One region of the Specibacter sp. NPDC078709 genome, then DNA from elsewhere that is predicted to be linked to it. Evidence: riboswitches for the same ligand, from Rfam matches in the RefSeq annotation. Region 1 holds a riboswitch; each other region holds the start of a gene.
The links. A riboswitch is a leader RNA that binds a small molecule or an ion and turns the genes downstream of it on or off. The one in region 1 is predicted to bind thiamine pyrophosphate.
Positions count from the first base shown of each region.

Region 1 (4,449 bases):
GTGACGGCGGTGTTTGCCGGGTTGCTAACAAAAGTTGGCGTCTACGCCATTATCCGCACGGAGACGTTGCTGTTTCCCGCGGATCAATTCAATAGCGTGCTGTTAGTGGTTGCCCTGTTGACCATGATTGTGGGGATACTTGGCGCCGTGGCCCAGACGGACATTAAACGTATGTTGTCCTTCACGTTGGTGAGTCACATCGGATACATGATCTTCGGCGTCGGTCTTTCCTCGGTATTGGGACTGGCCGCCACTATTTTCTACGTCATTCACCACATCACCATTCAGACCTCGTTGTTCATGGTGACCGGTCTCATTGAACGGCGCGGTGGCACGTCCTCGATCATGCGTCTAGGCGGGCTGGCAAAACTGTCACCGATCCTGGCGGTGCTGTACTTCATCCCCGCTATGAACCTGGCCGGCATCCCGCCATTCTCCGGGTTCCTAGGCAAACTGGGACTGCTGCAGGCAGGTGTGGCCGACGGTTCACCGTTGGCCTACGCCCTGGTTGTGGGCGGCGTAGTGGCCAGCCTCCTGACACTGCTGGTCATGGCCCGTGTATGGAACCGCGCGTTTTGGCGCAGCACAGTCGACGCCGAAGATCCTGATCCGGTCCTATTGGCCACGGCTCCGGATGCTTCAGGGGAACAAAGCATGCGCGCGCTACGCTCCAGCAAGCACGTGGACGCTACCTCGGGCCGCTTCTCCGGAGACAACGAGATCCCCATCCTGCCAAAGATGATGGTGTACTCAACTATGGGATTGGTGCTGCTCGGGGTTGCCATGACGGTCTTTGCCGGACCGCTCTTTGAACTGAGCCAGGAAGCGGCCACCAGCATGCTCGAACGCACTGACTACATTGAAGCCGTGTTCGGCAGCGGGGCGGGTAAGCCATGAGCCAGTCAACAAGCCACCGGCGCAAGCTAAATGTCCTGCAAAAACTGCCACTGCTGATTTGGCTGGTGGTGGTCTGGGGTGCACTGTGGCAGGACTTTAGTGCCGGCAACCTACTCTTTGGAGCGTTGATTGCGCTGGGTGTTACCCACGCGTTCTATTTGCCGCCCATTGAACTTAGCGGCCGGTTCAACGTGCTGCGTGCGGTGTTATTTATGCTGTGGTTCATGAAGCAGGTGACCATCGCCAGTTTCCATGTGTTGCACTGGTCCGTTGTCAAGGGGCCGAGGATCCGCAACGCCGTCATTGCAGTTCCACTGCGCAGCCCCTCGGATCTGCTCATGACGGCCGTAGGCCATGTGTTGTCGCTGATCCCTGGCTCCTTGGTGGTCGAGGTGGACCGAGGAACGGCGACGCTCTATGTCCATGCCATGAACGCGCCTACGCCAGAAAGTGTTGTGCAGGTGCGTGAAGGCATCCAAGGCATCGAAGCAAGGCTGATCAAGGTCATGGGGACCAAGGCAGAGTTGGCTGCACTCAAAAGCGAACAGGTGGGTTCGCCCATGGTGACTCACGCACAGACCCTGCACGGGCACAGCGGAGCGTCCTACGGTACTGCCAAAGAAACGAACGCGGGGGAGGACCAGTGAGCGCTATGGGTATTGTTGTCATCATTGTTGCTGTCCTGCTCGCACTGGCGGCTGCCGGCACCATTTACAGGATTGCTGCCGGGCCGTCATTGCTGGACCGTGTGATCGCAGCTGATGTGCTGCTCGCCATTTTTGGCGCCGCACTGGCCACGGAAATGGCTATCAACCAACACCTCGATAATCTAGCACTACTGGTGGTGTTGACGGTGATCGGGTTTATTGGATCCGTCACGGTGGCTCGATTTGTGGCGCATAAGAGAGATGACGGATGAACACGTTCATAGATGTCCTGACGGCAATCTGCCTGCTGGTGGGCGCCTTGATGAGCCTTGCAGCAGCTATCGGCCTGCTACGTTTTCCTGACCTCATGAGTCGCATGCACGCAGCCACCAAGCCTCAGGTGTTGGGGTTACTGCTGATGCTGGCAGCTGTCGGGCTGCAAATGCGCGCCTGGGCTTTGCTGCCGATTCTGATGATCGCCTGGCTGTTCCAACTGCTCACGGTGCCGGTGTCCGCGCACATGGTGGGTAGGGCTGGATACCGCACCAAACATCGCCGACCGGAATTGCTTAGTGTCGATGAACTGGACCAGGTTGTGGCCTCCGTCGTGGAGGATGACAGCAACCGCTAAGGGCGTCTGGGGCGTCCCTTGAGGGCGTCTCTTCGCGGTAAGCCGCGTGGCTGCCGGGGAACGCACAAGGCGCCAGCCGCCGTCGTACGTGATCATCAAACGTGTGATCAAACGCGACGGCGAATGACGCCTTGGTGACGATGGAGTGCGCCCCTAAACCTCTTCGGGATGCTTGTTGAAACGCGCAATGGCCTTCTGTGTGGTGCGCCCGGCGAGGGTCTGAATGATGGCGGCAACCACTGAAGAAACCAATGCAAAGGTCAGTGCTGAGCGAAGGCTATTCTCCAAGTCCGCACCATCCTTGGGTGGCTTGTTACCGGTGCTCTTCTCCCAAGCCGTGTCCACGAGCTTGCTGGCCACAAATCCGGCTCCCAAGCTGATGCCGGTTCCGAGCAATTTGAAGACGATGTTCATGAATGACTCCTGCGTAGTTGAGTGAGGTTGACTGGGCTTGCGCGGCAAAAACTCTAGTGTCAGCCTAGCCCTTTTACCGAGACAACAGCAGCCGCCCACTCCGCAATGTATAGGTGATGTCTTGTTGTTATCGCCGTTGTTATCGCACGCATTGGCCCCCGGCAGGGCGCGGGGGTACACTGAATCCGCAATTCAAACACGACAGGGGAGCGTCATCCCATCCTGGGATCCGGCGCTGAGAGTGCGGTTTACCGCAGACCCTCGAACCTGCTCCGGCTAGTACCGGCGAAGGGAGTCGAGTTCTCTTCGGCTGCGCGGAAATACCGCTGTAGCCGCCCCTCCTGAAAAGGAGGAATCATGAGCAAGTCATTCGCGGGCGGAAACGCCACGCAACCAAGTAAGCAAAACAAGCAAGATTCACCGGCGCGCAAGAGTACCTGGCGGGTGGTGGACATCGTTGTGGTCTCCGTTCTCGGCGTTGCCTTGGGAGTCATCTTCTGGCTGTGGTCGGCTGGATACGGTCTGACCAGCGCCATCACCGTTGCGTTCCCGCCTCTTGGCGCGCTGTACGGTGGCGGCTGGTTGATCGCCGGCGTCTTGGGTGGGCTCGTTATCCGCAAACCCGGTGCCGCACTGTATTGCGAACTCATCGCCGCCATGGTCGAAGGACTGCTGGGTACGCACTTTGGCTTTACGGTGCTGCTGTCCGGTCTGGTTCAGGGCCTTGGTGCCGAACTGGGCTTCGCGCTTTTCCGCTACCGCAAATTCAACCTCCCTGTGGCCCTGATTTCCGGCGTTTTGGCAGGTCTGGCCTTGGGAATCAACGACAGCATTGTCTGGAACATCGAGTGGGCCATGGAGTGGAAGCTGGTCTACGTAGCCCTGGCCATGGTCTCCGGTGCAGTCATCGCCGGGCTGGTGTCCTGGTTGGCCGTGCGTGGTCTGGCCAGAACCGGCGCCCTGGCAAATCTGCCCTCCCGTGGAGCCGCTACCGAACGCGCGGTGTAGGCAGTGACTATTCAGCGCAACCGGGGCAGCGCCCCGGCGAGAGTCAGTGCCAAGGGTTGGGGCTGGCAGCATTCGGGCCGTAGTGGCCGGGCCGTTGCAGACTTGGATCTGGAGATCGAACCGGGGGAGCGCGTCTTGTTGCTGGGTCCTTCCGGGGCAGGTAAGTCCACGTTCCTGCATGCCTTGGCCGGTGTGCTGGGTGATGATGAGGACGCCAACGAATCGGGCCAGCTGCTCATCGATGGCCGTCCCGTGGCAGAATCCCGTGGCCGTTCTGGGCTCATGCAACAGGATCCGGATGCACAGGTGGTGCTCTCGCGTATAGGTGATGACGTCGCGTTTGGGGCCGAAAACCTCTGTGTTCCACGTGAGGAAATCTGGCGCCGCGTGGGCGCCGCACTGGAGTCCGTGGGCCTTGAGCTGCCCCTGGATCATCCCAGTTCTTCCCTCTCCGGCGGACAGAAGCAACGCCTTGGCTTAGCCGGAATGCTAGCCATGCTTCCTGGCCTGCTGCTCCTGGATGAACCCACCGCCAACCTTGATCCGGCCGGAGTGGTGGAGGTCCGCGATGCCGTGCGCCGCAGCCTGGATGAATCCGGGGCCACGCTGGTGGTCGTGGAGCACCGGGTCTCGGTCTGGCTAGAAGTGGTGGATCGGATCGTGGTTCTGGCCCCGGCCGGTCTGGGCCAACCTGGCGGTGTCCTCTTCGATGGCCCGCCCGCGACCGTCCTTGCCCAAAGTAGGGAGCTACTGGCGGCGGCGGGTATCTGGGTTCCAGGGTACCTCCCGGCGGTCCGGCCGCGGAGCGCCTTAGGCCTGAAAACGTTCGACGCCGGAGCGCACCTGCTGCTC
Region 1 is NZ_JBFBLU010000008.1:34,289-38,737, reverse strand. It holds gene AB0P14_RS14510 (Na+/H+ antiporter subunit D) at 1-897, shown strand, start outside; gene AB0P14_RS14505 (Na+/H+ antiporter subunit E) at 894-1,544, shown strand; gene AB0P14_RS14500 (monovalent cation/H+ antiporter complex subunit F) at 1,550-1,816, shown strand; gene mnhG (monovalent cation/H(+) antiporter subunit G) at 1,813-2,175, shown strand; gene AB0P14_RS14490 (DUF4235 domain-containing protein) at 2,329-2,589, opposite strand; TPP riboswitch at 2,783-2,900, shown strand; gene AB0P14_RS14485 (ECF transporter S component) at 2,947-3,597, shown strand; gene AB0P14_RS14480 (ABC transporter ATP-binding protein) at 3,601-4,449, shown strand, end outside.

Region 2 (4,449 bases), on a different contig from region 1:
TTGCGCAATGGCTGCGTCAATATCCAAGTACGCATCGAGGGCCCGTTTCTTCTCCAGCGCCTGGGTCTGAGTTGCCCCGATATAGGTGACCAAGCCGGGCAAAATGGGAACTCCCGTGCCGCCGCGCCCTGCTTCATTCAGCCGCATTTTCATGTCTGCAGCGAACTCGAGCGCTGATTCCTTGTCCCATGCCACCGAATAAATGGCCTCGGCACAGCGGGCGGCGAAGTCCCGCCCGGATTCCGAAGATCCTGCCTGAAACAGCACCGGCCGGCCTTGGGGAGGGCGCGGAACATTCAGTGGACCTGCCACCGAGAAATGCTTGCCCTGATGATTGATGGGGCGAATGTGCTCGGGATCGATGAACGTCCCGCTGTCCCGGTCCCGGGGGAGTGCATCATCAGACCACGAATCCCAGAGCTGCTTGAGAACCCGGACAAACTCGTCGGCGCGCTCATACCGCTCGGCATGGGGCGGAAGTGCGGCCATTGAGTGATTCTGGGCCTCAGCATCAAACATGGACGTGACGATATTGGCCCCCGCCCGGCCGCCACTGATGTGATCCAGCGAGGCCAGCATCCGCGCAGCGTGGAACGGCGTGTAAAAACTGGCGGACACGGTGGTGACCAGCCCGATGTGGTGGGTGGCCCGGGCCATGGCGCTCAACGCCGTAATCGGTTCAAGAAGCCCCGGAACGCCTGCTGAATACCGGCGGTTCACGCTGTGCCCGTCGGCAAAGAACACGGCGTCAAGGAAGCCGCTTTCGGCCAGCTGGGCCAGCTCCTCGAAGTAGGCAATGCTGCCGACCCTATCGGCACTGGATGCTGGATGCCGCCAGCCCATGGTGTGGTGTCCGGTGCCAAACAAGAAGGCGTTGATGTGTAATTCTCGTGTCTTTTCCATGGTGTCCGTCCCCAATTTCACTCTCTCCTAATTCATCACTAGTCCGCCGTCGACCACCAGATTTTGTCCCGTGATAGCCCGTGCCCACGGCGAAGCAAAGAACAGGGCCGCGTCAGCAAATTCGGCAGGGGTGGTGACCTTGCGCAGCGGTGTCCCGCCGGCGATCAAGTCAAAGACCTGCTCGGGGGTAGCCGAGGAAGCGTCTGTGCTGCGCAGCAGACCTCCGGAGACCATGTTGACGCGGATGTTTGCCGGTCCCAGATCGGCCGCGAACGTCCTGGTCAACGCCAGCAAAGCCGCCTTGGCCGCGGTGTAGTCGTGGTAGGGGACCACCGGATTCTGAAAAAGGTTGGTGCCGATGTTCACAATGGCACCGAAGCCGGCTTCCTTGAGCCCAGGCAGCACGGCTTGGATGGTGTTCAGCGCCCCGCCCACCACTCCAGCGAACTGGGCCTGGAAATCTGCAAAGCCAATCTCATTGGCCTTGGGCCTGGCGTCTCCGTTGAAGGAAAAGTCCGGGAGGGCGTTGTTGATCAGGGTGGTGATGGGTGCGCCGAAATGCTCGGCGGCGGCGCTGACCATGGCTGCCACGTCATCGCTCTTGGTGACATCGGCACGCAGCGCAATGGCTTGATCGGGGCCGATTTCGGTGGCCAGTTGCTGGGCCCCGGCTTCACTGTTGCGGTAGTTCAACACCACCCGGGCGCCTTCACGGGAAAAGGAGCGGGCAATCTCCACGCCGAGCCCGCGACCGGCGCCGGTGATGAGAACAATCTGGTCTTTGATGAGCATGTGTGCACCTTTCAGAAGCGCGAAAGGATGCACAAAATTACGAGATATACACCAAAAAACGGCGTTCTCGTCCTTGATTCCGGACCGGCATCCCTTCGCTCGGATTATCGAGATCAGGTTCGACGGGTCTAGCTCTCAGCCGCGATGCGGCACCCCGTGCAGTGTCCAAGAGCAAAGCTACCACGTCCCGCTCGAAGCCCAGCCGCGGATTGGTTCTGAGTGGTTCGGATTGGCCCAGCGTGGTTCAGCTAGCTGCCAGCCCGCTCAGCATGAGATCCAGTCCGAAGGTGAATATTTTGCCAGCATCCCGTTCCGTATCAGCCAGCAATCCTGCGCCCGTCAATCCGGTCCGGGTCTGTTCATCGGTCACCGAACCCAAAACGTAGGAAAGCAGCGCCTCGGCGGCCCACTCGGCTTGATCCGCGGCGAGCTTTTCGCCTTCCAGCAGTGCGCCAAACTGTTGTAGCGGGGCCGTGGAACGTGGATCCAGGGCGTGTGCCAGTGCCACCACCTCGGCGCTGTCCCGCACCGTCAGCAGCGTTTCCCGAACACGCACCGCCAGCTCGCGAAGGCTATCCGGTGACTGAGCTGCTACGGGTGCCAGGATCAGTCCGGCGAGCACGGTGAGCAGTTCCTGCTTGTTTTTCACATGCCAATACAGTGCGCCCGGCTGCACCCCTAGATCACGGGCCAAGCGGCGCATGGACAAGTCAGCTAGGCCATACTCACGCAGGATTTCCATGGCTGTCTCCACGATTGCCTCACGCGTCAACGCCATCTTGGCCCCACCCTTTCCAGAATCCCATGCCACCGCAGCACCCCTCCATCTTCCCCCATCAGCAGGGCCCGTGATTGACAATGTCCACAGCTCACCCCACTATTGAACGGTGTTCAATTACTTTACAGACCTCGCCGATCGCCAACTCGACGGCGCCACCTTGACCCGCGATCAAGCCCTCGCCATCCTGGAATCCACCGATGATCAGCTGCTCGATCTGGTCGCGGCCGCCGCCCGGCTGCGACGTGCCCACTTCGCCAACACGGTCAAAGTGAACTACCTGGTCAACCTCAAATCCGGGCTCTGCCCTGAAGACTGCACCTACTGCTCCCAACGCCTTGGATCAGCTGCCCAAATCCTGAAATACACCTGGCTCAAACCCGAAGATGCCCTCGCTCAGGCGGCCACCGGCATCCGCGCCGGTGCCTCCCGGGTCTGCCTCGTCGCCAGCGGCAAGGGCCCCAGCGACCGCGACGTGGACCGCGTGGCCGGGATGGTGGGCAACCTCAAGGAGCAGTACCCCGCCGTGGAGGTATGCGCCTGCCTCGGCATCCTCAAAGACGGCCAAGCCCAGCGTCTGAAGGCCTCCGGGGCCGACGCCTACAACCACAACCTGAACACCAGCGAAGAAAACTACGCCGACATCTGCTCCACCCACACCTTCGCCGAACGCGTGCAAACCGTGGAACATGCCAAGGACGCCGGCCTCTCGCCGTGCTCGGGACTGATCGTGGGCATGGGAGAGAGCAACAATGACCTCATCGACGCAGTCTTCGCCCTCCGCGCCCTGGGCAGCGAATCCATCCCCGTCAACTTCCTCATGCCCTTCGACGGCACCCCGCTGGAAGGCACCTGGCTGCTCTCCCCCGCCCACTGCCTGCGCATCCTCGCCATGGTTCGCTTCGCCTGCCCCGACACCGAATTACGCATGGCCGGCGGGCGCGAAATGCACCTGCGCACGCTCCAACCCCTGGCCCTCCATGTGGCCAACTCGCTCTTCCTCGGCGACTATCTCACCAGTGAGGGCCAATCCGGGGCCGACGATCTGGCCATGATCGCCGACAACGGCTTCGTCGTGCTGGGTGCCAAGACGTCCGCTCTCCAAGTTGCGGGCCTCCCTGACGTTGCCCGCCCTGAACTGAACCGTCAAGAAGCGTTCGACGCCGGAACCTCCGTGGTCAGTCCCGTCACCATCCGCCGGCGCGGGGCCGGGACGGCCGTGGCGCCCAATGCTTGAGGCTGCCACGATCGCCGCAGCAACCGCTGTGAAGGTTGTGCCTGGTGCGGATCCCGGGATGCGATCGCTGATTGCCAGGGACAGAGGACTGCTCTGGCACCCGTATGCGCCGCTGGATGGGGACGCACCTTATGCCGTCCATGCCGGCAACGGGGTAAGGCTGAGCCTTGGAGCTGCCGATGGCAGAGGATTTGAGGCCATCGACGCCATGAGCTCGTGGTGGTCCATGATCCATGGCTACCGCAACCCGGTCTTGGATCAGGCACTGCAGGAGCAAGCCGGGAAGTTCAGCCACGTCATGTTCGGCGGGCTCACACACCAGCCCGCCGTGGAACTTGCCGAACGGCTCATCGCAATGACCCCGGATGGTCTTGACCACGTGTTCTTTGCCGACTCCGGCTCGGTCTCCGTGGAAGTGGCGCTCAAACTCGCCATCCAGTACCAATTGGGCCGCGGCCGCCCTCAACGCACACAGTTCCTGGCACTGCGCGGCGGCTACCACGGCGACACGTTCGCGGCCATGAGCGTGTGCGATCCCGTCGACGGCATGCACGCAGCCTTCCCCTCGCTGGTAGCTAAACACCATTTCCTGCCGCGGCCACCTGCCGCCCGGCTCATAGATGGAGAACTGCTTGCCGACCCTGCCGAAGTGGCTGGGTGGATCACTGCGCTGGAGGAAACCGTCGCCCGCCACCGTGACGAGCTGGCCGCCATCATGGTTGAACCCGTGGTGCAAGGC
Region 2 is NZ_JBFBLU010000001.1:785,239-789,687, reverse strand. It holds gene AB0P14_RS03445 (LLM class flavin-dependent oxidoreductase) at 1-903, opposite strand, end outside; gene AB0P14_RS03440 (3-oxoacyl-ACP reductase) at 931-1,695, opposite strand; TPP riboswitch at 1,769-1,862, opposite strand; gene AB0P14_RS03435 (TetR family transcriptional regulator) at 1,940-2,506, opposite strand; gene bioB (biotin synthase BioB) at 2,583-3,710, shown strand; gene bioA (adenosylmethionine--8-amino-7-oxononanoate transaminase) at 3,769-4,449, shown strand, end outside.
Region 2: another riboswitch for thiamine pyrophosphate. It lies ahead of AB0P14_RS03440 (3-oxoacyl-ACP reductase); the one in region 1 lies ahead of AB0P14_RS14485 (ECF transporter S component).

Region 3 (4,449 bases), on a different contig from region 1:
GCATTGACGAGCAAATCAACAAGGCACTTGAGCGCAAGGTCTTCTTGCCCTCTGGCGGCTCGCTGGTCATTGACCGCACCGAAGCCATGACCGTGGTGGACGTCAATACCGGCAAGTTCACCGGCTCCGGCGGAAACCTGGAAGAAACTGTCACCAAGAACAACCTTGAAGCCGCCGAGGAAGTGGTTCGTCAGCTGCGTTTGCGCGACATTGGCGGGATCATCGTCATTGACTTCATCGACATGGTTTTGGAATCCAACCGCGATCTAGTGCTACGCCGTCTGGTTGAGTGCCTGGGCCGCGACCGGACCAAGCACCAAGTTGCCGAGGTCACCTCGCTGGGTCTGGTGCAGATGACGCGCAAGCGCATGGGTACCGGCTTGCTGGAAGTCTTCGGCGAGCAGTGTGGCACCTGTGCCGGTCGTGGCATGGTCACGCACGAGATCCCCGTGGAGCACCGCCGCACGCATTCCCCGGCCCTCGAAGCAGCTCAGATCCACGCGCCCAAGCAGGAACAGCGCGAACCCGAGCGCACGGCTAACCGGTCAACTCGCAGTGAACGTAAGCGTAACCGCAACCGTGGACATCAGGACGGGCAAGAGCAAGAAGAAGTAACCACCCCGGTGGTTGAAGAGTTGAGCGACGCAGCTAAGGCACAAAAGGCTCACGAAGCCCGCACCGCTCTGGCGAACATTGCAGCGGCAGCTGCCGCTACGCACCACGAGCACGCTCCTGAGCAGCACGCTGAAGGTAGAACAGCAGGAACAGCAGCAGGGGAGTCTGCCCAGCAGCACGACTCTGCCGACTCTGCCACTCTCACCCTTGGTGGGGAAGCCATTGAACTGCCGCGTGGACACCGCAGCGAAAGCAGTGGCTTTGCGCAGCCCAACAATGCTGATCAGGCAGCAGCCTTGGCTGGTCTGACTCAGGCGTTGGATCAGCTCGCTGCCCCCAGCCAGGAATCAGCCCATGACGGTGCCGATTCAGGTGGAAACCGATCGCGCGCACGTCGTGGCCGGCGCAACCGTAGCGCCCGTAGCGCTCAGGGTGGAGCTGACATGACGGTAGAGACCGTCGATGCGGTCCCTGCAGCTCAGGGTTCCACACCGCATAGCAGCGCTAAAGCGGAGATCCCTGCTCCCGCAGCCGCCGTCAAAAAGAACGCCGAGCCCATCATTTTGGGTGTAGGAGTTCCGGCTTCCGAGCTGTAGTAGTCCCGGCTCGGTTGAACTGGCCCGCAGCGGTGACACAAAAAGCACCTTTTTGTGTCACCGCTGCGGGCCAGTTTTCGTTGTGAGCCGAGGTGCAGGCTAGGGTAGGGGGCGACACGGGGTGCCAGGCTACAAGGGCCGGCTGAGACAATACCCGTTGAACCTGCCCGGTTAGCACCGGCGAAGGGATGTCCTGATGAACACCACTGCACTTTTTCCAGATGCTTCGCCAGCTGCGTTTTCAGCTGGCCGCGAGTCGGCAGCACAGCAGCAGCTGCAGCTAGAACATCCGCGAGTTCTGAGTATTGCCGGCTCCGATCCTTCGGGCGGAGCCGGTATTCAGGCCGATATCAAAACCATTTCCGCTCATGGCGGCTATGCCATGGCAGCCATCACCGCACTCACCGCCCAAAACACGGTAGGAGTGCACAGCATCCACACGCCGCCAGCAGCATTCCTGACTGCTCAACTGGCCGCAGTTTCAGCAGATATCACCATAGACGCTGTGAAAATCGGCATGCTGGGTACCGCAGAGGTGGTGACAGCAGTGGGGGAGTGGCTGAAACAAACCCAGCCTCCCGTCGTCGTACTTGATCCGGTGATGGTGGCTACCAGCGGAGATGCGCTCATGGACAGGGAGGCACTGACCGCCATGTTGTCCTTGCTGGGGCTGGTGCACTTGGTGACCCCGAACATTCCTGAGCTGGGAGCCCTGTTGGGCCGGCCAGCGGCGACGAGCTGGGATGGGGCCATTGCCCAGGGGCGGGAGCTGGCTGCCGCGCACCAGCTTCGGGTGCTGGTCAAGGGTGGGCATCTGCCCGGTGCAGACTGCCCGGACGCACTGGTCAGTGCCGATGGCACCGTCCACGAGTTCCGTGCTCCACGGATTGATACGCCCAACACGCACGGGACAGGATGCTCGCTCTCAGCGGCTGTGGCGACACTACAAGCGCAGACCGGTGATTGGAGCATCAGTATTGACCATGCCAAGGACTGGCTTGGCCACGCACTGGAAACCTCCCGTGAGCTGAGGGTGGGACGCGGTCCAGGGCCCATCAACCACCTGCACGAACTATGGGCCAACGCCACGCCACGGCAGAACAGCTTCAGTAGGGAACTGTGGCAGGACTGTGCTGAGCAACGAGCCGCCATCGCCTCACTAGATTTCATCAAAGAACTTGCCGCAGGAACGCTGTCGCGCCACCACTTTGCCTACTATCTTGGGCAGGACGCCCTCTACCTCGGAAGCTATTCACGGGTGCTGGCCAAAGCCAGTGCCTTGGCGCCTAATGAAACGGAGCAGAAGTTCTGGGCCGCCGGAGCACAGAACTGCCTTGAGGTGGAAATGTCGCTGCACCGCGACTGGCTCAGCCACTACCCGGTGAACTCTGCTGAGGCGATGACGCAAGGACCCGTCACCAAGCACTACGTTGATCATCTGCAAGCGGTGGCCTTCTCCGGCAGCTACGCAGAAGTGGTTGCCGCGGTACTGCCCTGCTACTGGCTATATGCAGACGTGGGTGCGATGCTGCACGCCGACTACTTAGCTTTTACTGGCGAAGACTCCACTAAGAGCCCTGCCGAGCACCCTTACGGCGCCTGGCTGCAAACGTATGCCTCCGCTGATTTCGCGCAGGCGACAGAAACCGCCATCAGCATTCTGGACGAGGCTGCCTGCCGTGGTTCAGCGAGCGAGCGCGCTGGAATGAAGGTGGCTTTTGCCCATTCAGCACAGTATGAGGTGGACTTCTTTGCGGCACCCCACGCCCATGCACAGCAGCCTCCACATGGTGCTGGGTGATTAACACCACCTGCCCGTGGGCAAAAAGACGGCGAGTCTTGCCCGTAAATGCTCTTTTGTTCCCAGACTCGCGCTAAAGTGGCTTAGTGCGGTTCTACGGACACTGCGGTCAAAGGATGAAATCTTAGGTTCCATCCGAGGCTGCACGGGTCGAAGAATCAGCGTCATTTGCTCCCGGAGCAGGAATTAGCGTATTCTTGATCTTCGGTGCTTACGCCAACACCTAGGGCAACCACTCCATGGCAGAACTCCATTGAGGTCCACGGCGTTGAGGCACGTAGCATGCACACCGCGCGGTTCAATCTTGAACTGCGGCGCATGCGGTTGGCAAGGGTCAAACACGATCCAAGCTGGCATAAAAACTTTGTAATAAACGTCGAGAGAAGTGAGTTCCCCAGTGGTGTACGCGATTGTCCGCGCAGGCGGCCGTCAAGAAAAGGTTTCCGTAGGAGACCACGTGACCATGAACCGCGTCCCCGGTGGAGTCGGCAGCACATTTGAGCTGCCCGCCCTGCTGCTGGTTGATGGTGACAAGCTCACCACAGCCGCGAAGGACCTGGCTAATGTGAAGGTTACGGCTGAGAAGTTGGAGGATCTTCGTGGACCGAAGATCGTCATCCAGAAGTTCAAGAACAAGACCGGCTACAAGAAGCGTCAGGGTCACCGTCAGGAACTGTCCAAGGTCAAGATCACCTCAATCGCTTAATAAGCGCTCTGACGGTTCGATCCACTTAGATACTTTTAGTAAAAAGGCAGGCATTTTCAAATGGCACATAAAAAGGGTGCGAGTTCCACTCGCAACGGTCGTGACTCCAACGCTCAGTACCTGGGCGTAAAGCGCTTCGGCGGTCAGGTTGTCAAGGCTGGCGAAATCATCGTTCGCCAGCGCGGCACTCACTTCCACCCCGGCGTTAGCGTCGGCCGTGGCAAGGACGACACGCTGTTCGCATTGGACGCAGGCGCAGTCGAGTTCGGCACACGTCGTGGACGTCGTGTTGTAAACATCGTTGCAGCTGCGGTCTAATACCAAAGCTTTTGTCAGTGGAGCGGGCCGCATGGCTCGCTCCACTGGCTTTTAACACAGCGTGATTTTTATTGAGATTTAATTGCGTTCCATACAGTTTTTGTTCAGTTTCATCCATGGGCCGGCATCAGGCCCTAGTTCCGTCCGGGACTAGAATTAGTGCGAAATAGTAAGTTCTATTCAAGGAGATTTCAGTGGCCAGCTTTGTTGACCGGGTTGTTCTGCACGTATCCGGCGGGACTGGCGGCCATGGCTGCGTCTCGGTTCACAGCGAAAAATTCAAGCCGTTGGGCGGGCCCGACGGCGGCAAGGGCGGCGACGGCGGTAGCGTCATCTTCCGCGTCAGCGACCAAACCACCACCTTGCTTGACTTCCACCACGCACCCCACCGCCGCGGCGGCAACGGCCAGCCC
Region 3 is NZ_JBFBLU010000003.1:268,563-273,011, reverse strand. It holds gene AB0P14_RS07830 (Rne/Rng family ribonuclease) at 1-1,211, shown strand, start outside; TPP riboswitch at 1,319-1,417, shown strand; gene AB0P14_RS07825 (bifunctional hydroxymethylpyrimidine kinase/phosphomethylpyrimidine kinase) at 1,408-3,012, shown strand; gene rplU (50S ribosomal protein L21) at 3,410-3,718, shown strand; gene rpmA (50S ribosomal protein L27) at 3,779-4,036, shown strand; partial or broken gene obgE (GTPase ObgE) at 4,231-4,449, shown strand, end outside.
Region 3: another riboswitch for thiamine pyrophosphate. It lies ahead of AB0P14_RS07825 (bifunctional hydroxymethylpyrimidine kinase/phosphomethylpyrimidine kinase); the one in region 1 lies ahead of AB0P14_RS14485 (ECF transporter S component).